One region of the Tatumella ptyseos genome, then DNA from elsewhere that is predicted to be linked to it. Evidence: predicted binding sites of a transcription regulator. Region 1 holds the regulator's gene; the other holds the start of a gene.
What was found. Region 1 encodes Fur, which represses iron uptake genes when iron is present. Its sites were predicted from a motif close to ATAATAATGAGAACNACTATCAA; they were not measured.
Positions count from the first base shown of each region.

Region 2: the regulator Fur is predicted to act here: its motif matches at 3,450-3,472, upstream of QJR74_RS01950 (TonB-dependent receptor domain-containing protein).

Region 1 covers NZ_CP130649.1:1,008,333-1,014,447, reverse strand. Annotated here, with positions in the region: gene seqA (replication initiation negative regulator SeqA) at 1-255, opposite strand, end outside; gene QJR74_RS04915 (alpha/beta fold hydrolase) at 466-1,236, shown strand; gene ybfE (LexA regulated protein) at 1,382-1,663, shown strand; gene fldA (flavodoxin FldA) at 1,784-2,314, shown strand; gene fur (ferric iron uptake transcriptional regulator) at 2,413-2,859, shown strand; gene QJR74_RS04895 (hypothetical protein) at 2,912-3,862, opposite strand; gene glnS (glutamine--tRNA ligase) at 4,096-5,760, opposite strand; gene nagE (N-acetylglucosamine-specific PTS transporter subunit IIBC) at 5,913-6,115, opposite strand, start outside.
Region 2 covers NZ_CP130649.1:378,597-384,711, forward strand. Annotated here, with positions in the region: gene QJR74_RS01930 (cupin domain-containing protein) at 1-297, opposite strand, end outside; gene QJR74_RS01935 (NAD(P)-dependent alcohol dehydrogenase) at 583-1,635, shown strand; gene QJR74_RS01940 (NUDIX hydrolase) at 1,709-2,119, opposite strand; gene QJR74_RS01945 (metallophosphoesterase) at 2,224-3,342, opposite strand; gene QJR74_RS01950 (TonB-dependent receptor domain-containing protein) at 3,565-5,916, shown strand; gene QJR74_RS01955 (hemin-degrading factor) at 5,960-6,115, shown strand, end outside.

The DNA.
Region 1 (6,115 bases):
ACGCTTTTGCTCAGCATACTCATCGGAAAGCAATAGCTCTCGCACGGCACGAACACGATCGACAGGCTTCTTATCAATTGACGCTTTCGCCTTAGCTAAGTCCCCCGATGCAATAACTGCGGAATCTGCTTCCTGCAATGCTTGGTCAGTGACTTTTAACATTCTGCGTAAAATCTCAGACGCGCTTTCACCAATATGCTGAGTATGGCTGGCGATAAAGCGATAAAGGTCGTCATCTATTTCAATCGTTTTCATTGTAGTCCGTGCAAAAAAATTTGAGACTCAAGCTATTCGAATGAGAGAAGCATTAAGTCAATGTGATTATAAATTTAAACTGATATTGACCAACAGTTTTTAACTATTCTTCGTCAAAACTCAGATAATGCCTTAAGCTTTGGTCAAATAAGCGTAAAGGTCAATTTCATGATACCTTAACTTACCCTATTAACAGTAAGATCTTTAACGATGATTTTAAATAACCGCCTGCATTCTGCGCAATTCGCTGCTCATCATCCTGCAATCCTTCTTATTCATGGCTTATTTGGAAGTTTAGATAATCTCGGGATCTTAGCGCGTGAACTTCGACAAACCCATACAGTGTTGCAGGTGGATGTCCGTAATCATGGATTATCGCCGCGAAGCGAACAGATGGATTATGCGTCAATGGCCCAAGATATGTTTGATACGCTCGACTCGCATCAGCTTAAAGAGGTTATTGTTATTGGGCACTCAATGGGGGGAAAAATTGCGATGGCAATGACTGCACTCTCTCCTTTACGTATTAAGCAACTTGTCATTATTGATATCGCTCCCGTCAACTACCCGACCCGGCGTCACGACGCTATGTTTGCTGCGATGAATGCTGTGACTCAAGCTAGAGCAACGGAACGACCGGAAGCAAAAAACATAATGGAACGTACCCTTTTTGAACCAGAAGTCATTCAGTTTCTTCTAAAATCATTTCACCACGGTGAGTGGCGTTTCAATATCCCTGCACTGTGGGATAACTATTCCACCATTTCCGATTGGAAAACACTCCCTTCGTGGAACAGGCCGGTACTTTTTATTCGTGGTAAAAATTCTAATTACCTCGATGAGTGTTACCAAGTACCGCTGATCAAGCAGTTTCCCCAAGCCAAGGCTTACGTTATTTCAGGCGCGGGACATTGGGTTCATGCTGAAAAACCCCAAGCAGTACAACGTGCAGTGCAACGTTTTTTATCCATACCCAGATAAAAAAACGTTCCACCACGATTTTCTATAGCGCTGTGCGGTGCGGTAGAGTATTATTGCGCGCTCATTTTTAGCAGGCATCTACGCAACTTCATGATGCAGCAAAGGCTTAACTCTAAGACGTTCTGCAGGTACTTATTTTCTCATCATGGCAAAAGAACACACTGATCGAACAACCCTAGACTTGTTTGCAGAAGAGCGCCGGCCTGGCCGCCCTAAGACAAGTCCTTTGACACGCGATGAGCAGTTGCGTATTAATAAGCGTAATCAGTTAAGACGAGATAAAGACAAGGGCTTACAGCGCGTTGAACTGAAAATGCCCAGTGAAATTGTTGAAGCACTGAACACGCTAGCAGACCAACATAATATGAGCCGTAGTGAATTAATCGAGACAATGATCGCTTCTCAACTCGCGCTCAGCCGCAGCTAATTCGCACTCACGGATAAATCTGTAGACTTTACAAGTTCCGCAAGATTTTCAGGTCTGTTATCATCGTCGCAATAATTATCCACCCTATTTAGAACATAGATTCAAGAGGTAAACCTCCCCATGGCAATCGTAGGCATCTTTTTCGGTAGTGATACCGGCAATACTGAAAATATCTCAAAAATGATTCAGAAGCAGCTTGGAAAAGAGGTTGCGGACGTTCACGATATTGCAAAATGTGCCAAAGAGGATCTTGAAGCTTATGATATAATGCTGCTAGGTATCCCTACTTGGTATTACGGTGAAGCCCAATGTGATTGGGATGATTTCTTCCCAACGTTAGAAGAAATTGATTTTTCCGGCAAATTAGTTGCACTATTTGGTTGCGGCGACCAAGAAGATTATTCTGAATACTTTTGTGATGCCTTAGGAACAATTCGAGATATTATTGAACCTAAAGGTGCGGTCATTGTTGGGCACTGGCCAACTGAAGGCTATCATTTCGAAGAGTCGAAAGGACTCGCCGACGATAAACACTTCTTAGGCTTGGCTATCGATGAAGATCGTCAACCCGAACTCACGAATGAACGTGTAACAAGCTGGGTGCAGCAGATTTCAGATGAGATGCAGCTAAAAGAAATCCTTAATGCTTGATGGGGTTTTTCTACCAATTGTGTTACTGTAATAGGCGAATTTAAATATAAGAGGGGCTGCTCAATGCCCCTTTTAATAAAGCAACAGGACAATACTGCATGACTGATAACAACTCTGCACTGAAAAAAGCTGGTCTGAAGGTCACGCTACCAAGATTAAAAATTTTGGAAGTGCTTCAAGAACCAGAATGTCACCACGTCAGTGCGGAAGATTTGTATAAGCGGCTTATTGATATGGGTGAAGAAATTGGTTTAGCGACCGTTTATCGCGTCCTTAACCAATTTGATGATGCAGGCATCGTTACCCGCCACAATTTCGAAGGTGGAAAATCAGTTTTCGAATTGACCCAGCAGCAGCATCACGATCATTTGATCTGCTTAGACTGTGGTCGTGTCATTGAGTTTTCAGACGAATTTATTGAGACTCGTCAACGCGATATCGCGAAGCGCTTTGGTATTAAATTAACTAACCATAGCTTATATCTTTACGGTCACTGCACCGATGGCGATTGTCGAAAAGACGATACGCTACATGAAGAGCGTTAAGTTAATCTGTAAAAAAGACCCACGCTGGCGTGGGTTTTTTTATATCTATCGCTTATTTCAATACTGTCACGGGGCTGCTGATCCCTCTAAGCTGCCCCCTCTTTCTAACACTTTCCCGTCGAGAATGAGCTGAAGCTGTCGAACGAAGTTGATGGGCAAAAACGTGTACGGCTTGACTGATATCGGCTTTCATCATCGTCGGTGGCTCGATAAGTTGGCCACTCTCTAAATGGTAACAAAGCTCCGCCCCTTCATTCGCCTCCATAAAGATAACCTCACGGATATCCCGCTGCTGCTGTGTGAAATAATTTAGTTTCTGTTGTTGGGTCAGATTCCAGCGCTCGCTAAGATGGCTTTGATGTAGCGTGGCAATAAAAGGCATAATATCGACAGAAGCTCGATTCAACAGATAAAGCCCTTGATTCACTAATACATACAGCCTATTCATTACCAGGCGATAGCGTTGGTAATCGCTAAACTTTTGTCTTATCGGTACTCGACTTTCTTCTTCATGCTCACTTGTCGCAAGTAAGGCTGTCAGGGCGATAGCTTCTTCGAACCAAGTGTCTATGCCAGCAGATAATGAGCGGTCGCTCTCGACAAAAGCACGATATCTATCGAAACTTTCCGCCTTATTATAGAGTGTCGCGGCTAAATAAAGACCTTTTTCGCTTGAAGCGATTGTTGCAGTGGCTAGCATGATTTGTCGCCCTATCGCGGTTAAGACTTCCGACAGATTATGCTGCGCTAACGCATGCTGCCCCTTTTGTGCATTATGGTTAAGACGTCTAGCACTTAACAATAAAGTCGAGTGGACGAGAGGGTCACTAGCTGGTCTATGCAAATAATGGCTATTCGCCGTCTGACGATAGAGATGGGAAAACAAGGTTAAATAGCCTTCACCCAACTGATAAAACTGCAGGGTTTCTGGCTTCATACCGAAGTAGAAATCTTTAAAACGACTTAGTTTTTCAAATCCAGCTAATACAGTCTTTATCATCATTCATTCGTCCCACTGAACGCTTATTGGCGCGCAATCATTTCTGCTCATTGCTTTGTAGCAATGAACGCTTAAACCATAGCTCAACATCCTCTTTTACTCGCGGATGATTAAGATAAGATTAAAAATCGAAAAATAATGAAAAAAAGAACGAGGACAAAATGACTAAATGGGGAGAGAAAAGGCAGGATATTGCAGTAAGACACCAATAATAAGTGTCTTACTGCGTGGGCAGATTAAGCAGTCTTCTGCCAAGTATCGCGTAATCCAACAGTGCGATTAAAAACTAAATTATCAGCCGTTGAATACTTACTGTCAGCGCAGAAGTAGCCTTCACGCTCAAACTGATAAGGTTTACTCGCTTGAGCTGTCGCGAGACTTTGCTCGACAAACCCCTGACGAATTGCTAATGATTCTGGATTGATCGCCGTGAGGAAATCGTCTTCCGCCGCAGGATTCGGTACGCTAAATAAACGGTCGTATAATCTAAATTCTGCCGGTAATCCGGTCACGGCTGATACCCAATGAATAACGCCTTTAACTTTGCGTCCATCTGCTGGGTCTTTACCTAACGTCTCGAGATCGCAGGTACAGTGAATCGCCGTGATTTCACCTTGCTCATCTTTTTCGATACGCTCGGCCTTCACCACATAAGCATTACGCAGGCGAACTTCTTTGCCCAAGACCAGACGTTTGTAGTGTTTGTTTGCTTCTTCACGGAAATCTGCACGATCGATCCAAATTTCGCGACTGAAGGTGACCTCACGTGACCCCATATCGTTACGGTTCGGGTGCTCAGAAACAGTCAATGTCTGTTGAAAATCTTCAGGTAAATTATCAATGACCATTTTTACCGGATCTAATACCGCCATCGCTCGCGGCGCATTTTCATTTAAGTCATCACGAATACAAGATTCTAAAGAAGCCATTTCGACGATGTTATCTTGTTTCGTCACACCGATACGCTTACAAAATTCGCGTAGTGATGCAGCTGTGTAACCGCGACGACGTAAACCAGAAACCGTTAACATACGAGGATCGTCCCAGCCCTCAACCACTTTTTCGGAAACCAGTTGCGTCAGCTTACGCTTAGACATCACCGCATATTCCAAATTAAGGCGCGAAAATTCGTATTGGCGTGGGCGAGCTTCGATAGTGATGTTATCCAACACCCAATCATAAAGACGACGGTTGTCTTGGAATTCAAGTGTACAAAGCGAGTGTGTAATGCCTTCAATCGCATCTGAAATGCAATGAGTAAAGTCATACATCGGGTAGATACACCACTTATTACCGGTTTGGTGGTGCTCAGCAAATTTGATTCGATACAGTACTGGATCCCGCATCACAATAAAGTTAGAGGCCATATCGATTTTAGCGCGAAGACAAGCCGTCCCTTCAGCGAAATCACCCGCACGCATTTTTTCAAAGAGTGCTAAGTTTTCTTCGATACTACGCTCGCGGTAAGGACTATTTTTACCTGGCGAGGTCAATGACCCGCGATATTCACGAATTTGCTCAGGGGTTAGCTCATCCACATAAGCTAATCCTTTATTGATGAGCTCTACCGCGTAGCCATACAAACGATCGAAATAGTCTGAGGAATAGCGAGGTTCACCCTGCCAGGTAAATCCAAGCCACTCGACGTCACGCTTGATCGACTCGATAAATTCCACATCTTCTTTAACTGGATTGGTATCATCGAAGCGTAAATTACACTGCCCTTGATAATCCTGAGCGATACCGAAATTTAAGCAAATAGACTTCGCATGGCCGATATGGAGATAACCATTAGGTTCAGGGGGAAAACGAGTATGAACTTGGTTATGTTTGCCACTCGCCAGATCTTCATCAATGATCTGACGAATAAAGTTGGTTGGGCGGGCTTCAGCCTCACTCATCTTAAATCCCTCAATTACGGTGAACGGTACTTAGTATTAACTGTTATACCTTATGATCCATAAAGCTAGACCGATAAACAACCGTTAGTTAATAAACAGCGATAAAAAAGGCAGGATTATCCCCTGCCTTTTAGCCATTCACCGTTAAGCGGCTATTTTGTAATCGCTAACAAGGGCGTTTGTCCAGCGACTACCTGTTTTTCTGCTTTTAACGTAAGGTGAGCATAGTCTTCGCTATTACTGACCACAATTGGACTAATCATTGAAGGAGCGTGCTCAGTGAGAAAAGCGAGGTCCATTTTTAAAATCGGTTGACCTTGCACGACTTCAGCGCCCTCTTCCACTAACCGCTCAA
Region 2 (6,115 bases), 630 kb from region 1:
GGTTTTTTGGTCTTCAAGGGTTAATTGCCCTTGCTCAACATAACCGGCATTTGGGGCGATGTGCTTGTGCCAAGGTAAAGCATGGCCTTTTTGAATATGCAATTTAATGACGGTTAGCTGCGGAGTGCCTTGTGGATAAGGTTTGTAGGTCCCACCATTCCATGAATGATCCGATTGCACCAGGACCTGTTTTTTCCCAGATTCAACGGGGTAATTAGGATCGGCAGCATGAGCAAAGCTCCCCAGTAGTGGGACAAATAACGAAGCTAACATTACGCTTTTCAGTGACTTCTTCATTTAGGACTCCTTATTTTATCGTTATTAATAAAGATAGAAGCGAATAAAAGAATCATCGAGCGAAGTTGTTGATAGTTTATCTTCAACCATTTCATAAAAATAGAAATACGATATTATTACTACCACCATAATTATTAATTCTCTCGCTTTTATCGATAAAAAATAACTATTGCGTCTTCCCTTTCCAATGATGAAAAAAAATCATAAAGGCTATGATTTTCACTCGCTTATTATTCGCCGCTAAACCTCCTATAGTTTTAAAAAAACGACATAGGTAACGGTATTATGCAAAATGAAATTAAAGCATTGGGAACTGAATCAGCTTCTCATCCCCTAAAAGTTTTAGGTATTCATCGTCGAGCATTGCGGGCTGATGATGTTGCGATGGATATTTTATATTGTGGAATTTGTCACTCTGATCTTCACCAGATCAAAAACGATTTTGGTGGCACGACGTATCCGGTAGTACCTGGACATGAAATAGTGGGTCGCGTTACGGCGGTCGGGTCAGAGGTGAAAAATTTCAAAGTGGGCGATTATGCAGCGGTCGGCTGTATTGTGGACTCTTGTGGGGAGTGCCCAGCGTGTTCAAGAGACTTACAACAGTTCTGTGAAGTCGGGACAACTCTCTCTTTCGGCACACCTGATCCTATTTTAGGCGGGATGACCTATGGGGGATTCTCACAAACCTACGTCTGTCGTGAGAAATATACTTTAAAAATGCCCAACTTCTCCGATATGGCAGCCGCTGCACCCTTACTCTGTGCCGGCATTACGGTTTATTCGCCGCTAAAACATTGGCAGGCGGGAGCCGGTAAGGTGGTTGGTATCTTGGGGATAGGGGGCTTGGGGCATGTGGCAATTAAAATAGCCCGTGCAATGGGCGCTCATGTGGTCGTCTTCACTACGTCACAGCAGAAAGTTGAGGATGCTAAACGATTGGGAGCGCACGAAGCCGTGTTATCCACAGATAAAGACCAGATGGCGGCGTTAGCGGGGCGTGTAGATATTATGATTGATACCGTATCGGCAAAACACGACGTTAATCAATTCCTCAATACTCTTGCTATCGATGGTACCTTGGTATTAGTCGGTATTCCCCCAGAGCCTCTAGAGATAGGCGCCTTTAATGTCGTTAAAGGACGTCGAAGCTTCGCTGGATCGAATATCGGTGGAATTCGTGAAACACAAGAAATGCTCGATTTCTGTGCCGAGCATGATATTACGGCAGAGATTGAAGTCGTTAACGCTGACCAAATCAATGAGGCGTTTGATCGTCTGGAAAAGGGTGATGTGAAATACCGCTTTGTGGTGGATATGGCCACGTTGAGCGCGTAGAACCCGATCATTAAGGGGGAATGTCCCCCTTTTTTTCGCTGGGTAGGCGGTCACCACTATGATTAACAATTACTCAGCGGCTAGGCCAAGCTAGGGGTAGGATCTGATGTTCGGTGAGTGGCGCTAACTTAACCTCCCGACTGGCTTCCTGTGACAACCAGCGTGCTTCCTCTATCTCGGCGGCCGGAATAGGCGTAAATGATTTCCGCTGTATACCAAACAGATGTGCTGTCAGCTGATGTTGTGCTTCATTCGCCGCTATATCATGGAAACACCCCATAGCGACCAGTTCATCTTGAGTCACTTCCATCTGCAGTTCCTCATGTAACTCTCTTATTAAGGCCTCTTCAGGCGTTTCGCCAGCATCAATTTTCCCCCCAGGCTGCATGAAAAAAGGCGAACCGGCCTTTCTTACCAGTAAGATGTTCTGACGATCATCAAGTATGAGTGCGGCAGCAACAGTGATATGGGCTGTATTGGACATCTGATTACCTCATCAGGTGTTAAATAAGTCAGTGAGCTGATATTCAGGAGTGATCAGGGTAAGGTAGCATCCTTACCCACCGTCATCCCTAACAGAAATAGCGCCTAGGCCTTGTCACTTTTTAAGATAAATAACGTAATTTCAGAAGGGTAGCCTAAACGTAAGGCAAATCCATTCCATAAACCTGTCCCATTACTGACGTAAAGATACCCCTGACCGATGGGATAGAGTCCAGATGAAAACCCTTGATTAGCGCGCTTTACAATAGTCGCAAGACCATAAACCATCCCACCATGGGTATGACCTGAGAGCTGTAGGTCTACCCCCTGAGCAAGATTTTCCCGGGCATTTTCCGGGCGATGATCCAATAGAATAATCGGAGATTGACGGTCAACCCCTGTCAGTGCCAAGTTTAGGTCAGGGCCAGCCTGGTCATAACGTAAAGCCGCTTCATCGGTAACACCAGCGATAGAGAGCTTACTGCCCTCTTTTTCGACCGTCACTGAGCTGTTAATTAATTCATGGAATCCCAACTGCTCCATCCGTTCCATCCATGGTAAGTAGCCTGAATAGTATTCGTGGTTGCCCGGAATCGCAAAACGCCCTTGTTTAGCTTTCAGCTCGGCAAGCGGAGCCACATCTTCATAGCGCTTTTCGATACTCCCGTCGGCAACATCGCCAGTAAATAAAACGATATCAGCGTGCAGCTGATTCGTCCGGTCGACAACTTTTTTCATCCAACGCCCTGTAAAGAGGGTACTGGCATGTAAATCGGTTAATTGCACGACGCGGTAGCCATCGAAAGCTTTAGGCAAATTTTGAATGGTTAACGTAACAGTTTTGACCCGTGGCACTTTAACCGCTTGGTAAGTGGCATAGCCGGCAATGGCTAGCGCAATAACCAGCAAGATATAGTGAGTGGTACGGTGTTCTGGCCATGTGCCATGTAAGGCAAACTGGCCAACGCTAACAATGTCACAGAGGATTAGCAACAGGGTGAAAGCGATAAGCGTACCGAACAGAAAGTTAATCGCGACCATTAGGCCGTGAGGAAATTCTGGTGCGAAGCGGTTACCGAATACGATTTTATAAACGAGGTGACACTCGGCAACCAAGACTACGGCAATAAAAAAAAGTAACCGAAGGATGAAAGGAAGCGGAAGTGGCAAGATAAATCGCCCACCAATATAGAGCGCAGGTAAAAGGGTTATCCAGGAAAACACAGAGCCTCCAGAGAAATGGTATCGATTCACTTACTGTATCATCGCACCAAGCCAATGTAAGCAAAGTATAAATAATAAAAAAAATGGAACTTTTACATAGATCACTATTGATAATCATTATCATAATGATATAGATTCGCATTCACTAAAAATAAAGATTGCGACTAGCAGTCATTTGTCATTTTTTGCGGTTTGCCGCACCTTTAGGAATACACAGCCTCTATGCGTAAACACTTCAAAACCTCCATGCCTGCGGGTAAACCGCGCTTATCTCTGTTAGCTCTCAGCCTGAGTAGCCTATATTGCTGTACCGCAACCGCCGATAATCTTCCGCTAACGGGACAAACTAAACAGAGCGATACTTTAGTTGTAACGGGCGTTACGCCGAAGATTGAGGCCAACAATAAGGTCGTTGTGAGCGCGCTACAGATGCAAAAAAATGGATCGAACGATTTCGGTACACTGATGCGTTACCAACCGCTGGTTAGCGCAACCGGGAGTAGCGGTGGTTCAGGCAGCGGAAAGAGTGGTTTCGACCGAGGAGGCTATACCGGTTACAACATTCGTGGTTTAGAAAGTAACCGTGTCGGGATTAATGTCGATGGGGTATCAATGCCACAAGCGACGGGACGGCCTTATGCCGGACGTACCGGGGTAAATAGCTTTGGTATTGGTCGTGATTATATCGATCCCTATCTTTTCAGCCAGATGGATATTGAAGCTGGCGCGACAGGCGTCTCGCAACCCAATACTTCGATTGGTGGAGTGGTCGCTTTCCATACCAAATCAGCAGATGACTACTTATCGCCGACTCGCCAGCACTACTTCGGTTATCAAACGGATTACGACTCGTCAAATCGTGCTTGGCATAATGGCATCACTGCGGCCGCAGGGGATGATCAACTAAGAGGGATTTTTGTTTATAGCCGACGTGATGGGCAAGAGACACGAACTCAAGGCCAAAATCAAGCATGGCCAGAGAACTGGCACTCTGATGCGTTTGCGGCCAGTACCATCTGGCAGGCAAATGATGAACATAAACTGACGGCGAGTGGAAATTACTACCAAAAAACCAGCCATACTCATTTCGACACGTGGAATTCGGGTGGCTCCTCTGTCATTGGTACGAGCCAACAATCAAGCCAAACCCGTCGTTTTGGCGTTGCCTTACAGGATGAATACACGCCACTGAATCAGTGGGTCGATCAGCTGACTAGCCAAATCTACTGGCAGAAGACCCAGGCGCATGATAATACCTTCGCTCCGAGTGATACACTGGTCCCGACTCGCACATTATCGGATTTTAATACCAATAAATTTGGCTTCTCGTCAGAGTTGGCAAAAAGCATTGGACGTCACGATATTCGTGCCGGGTTAAATGGCGATATCGGTCGTACAGAACGACCCTTTTCACAATCGCCTACCCCTCTCGTTTATTACCGTGTCATGCAACCGCAGGCTGATAGCCAAACCACTACGCTGGGCGGCTTTGTCGAAGATAAAATTAATGGTGACTGGCAGGGACACCATGTGGCACTTACCCCGGGTATCCGTGTTGCTTATATGAAAAATAAGCCTCGTAACCTGAGTAGCTTAGCAGCGGGAAGTAGCGTCTTAACCGAAGAGAGCGTCTCGACCCTCTATAGTAGCCAAAGTGACACACAGTTTTTACCATCGTTGAGTTTCGAATACTCACTGACGCCACAATTATTAACCTATATCCGTTACCAGCGCGGCGCCCAATTCCCTGAAGCGAGCCAGTTATACGGGTCTTGGAACTTAGGTTCCAGCTATGCTGGTACGCAACAATATGCCTTAATCGGTAATAATTCTCTTAAGACCGAGACCAGTAATGATCTTGAGTGGGGGATAAAGGGGCAAGCCGTACCGGGAATCGATATCCACGGTTCCATGTTCTATAACGATTACGATAACTTTATCGCTTATAACCGTTATACCCGCAGCAGCTCGCCGAGCAAATTTACCAATGTTCCGTCAAATATTTATACCGTTTATCAAGCAGAGAATCGCGATAAAGCCTTTATCTACGGTGGAGAGCTAACCACTAAAATTCATTATGGCGAGTGGTTCCCCGAGGTAAATGGGCTAAGCACAAGTTTTGCCTTGGGCTACACCAAAGGGATGTCTAAGTCCTCGTTACAAGGCGACAAATATGTCGATCTAGACAGTGTGGCGCCGATGAAAGCGGTGGTCGGTGTTGCTTGGGATGATCCTGCGCAACGCTATGGTGCAGCGGTTACTGCTACTTTTGTCAAAGGAAAACAGGCAAAACAGACGACGCGTGATACCACTACCACAGGTAGTGCGACAGAAAGTGATAGCAGTAAATACCTGCGTATCCCAGGTTACGGTATGGTGGATATGACGGCTTACTGGCGTATCACGCCTACGGTCAAACTCAGCGGTGGCGTCTATAACCTGACTAATCGCAAATATTGGGACTATTTAAGCAGCCGCGATTTAACTACTGATACGGCTCAACACCAAGCGGATATTGCGCTGGCGACCATGCCGGGGCGTACTTTCCAGCTCGGTCTTAATGTCGATTTCTAATTTTTTGCCCCAGGTGACTGGGGCGTTATAGAGGACGTAACCGATGAATAAACAGTATCTTGATTATTTAGCGTTAAAAACGGAACACCCACACTTATATGCCCGTGACCTCGCAGCGATGATGGGGCTAAGTGAAGCTGAGTTAACCTTGATCCGTTGTGGTCACGATGCTCACTCCCTACAGCCTGAATTTGAAGCA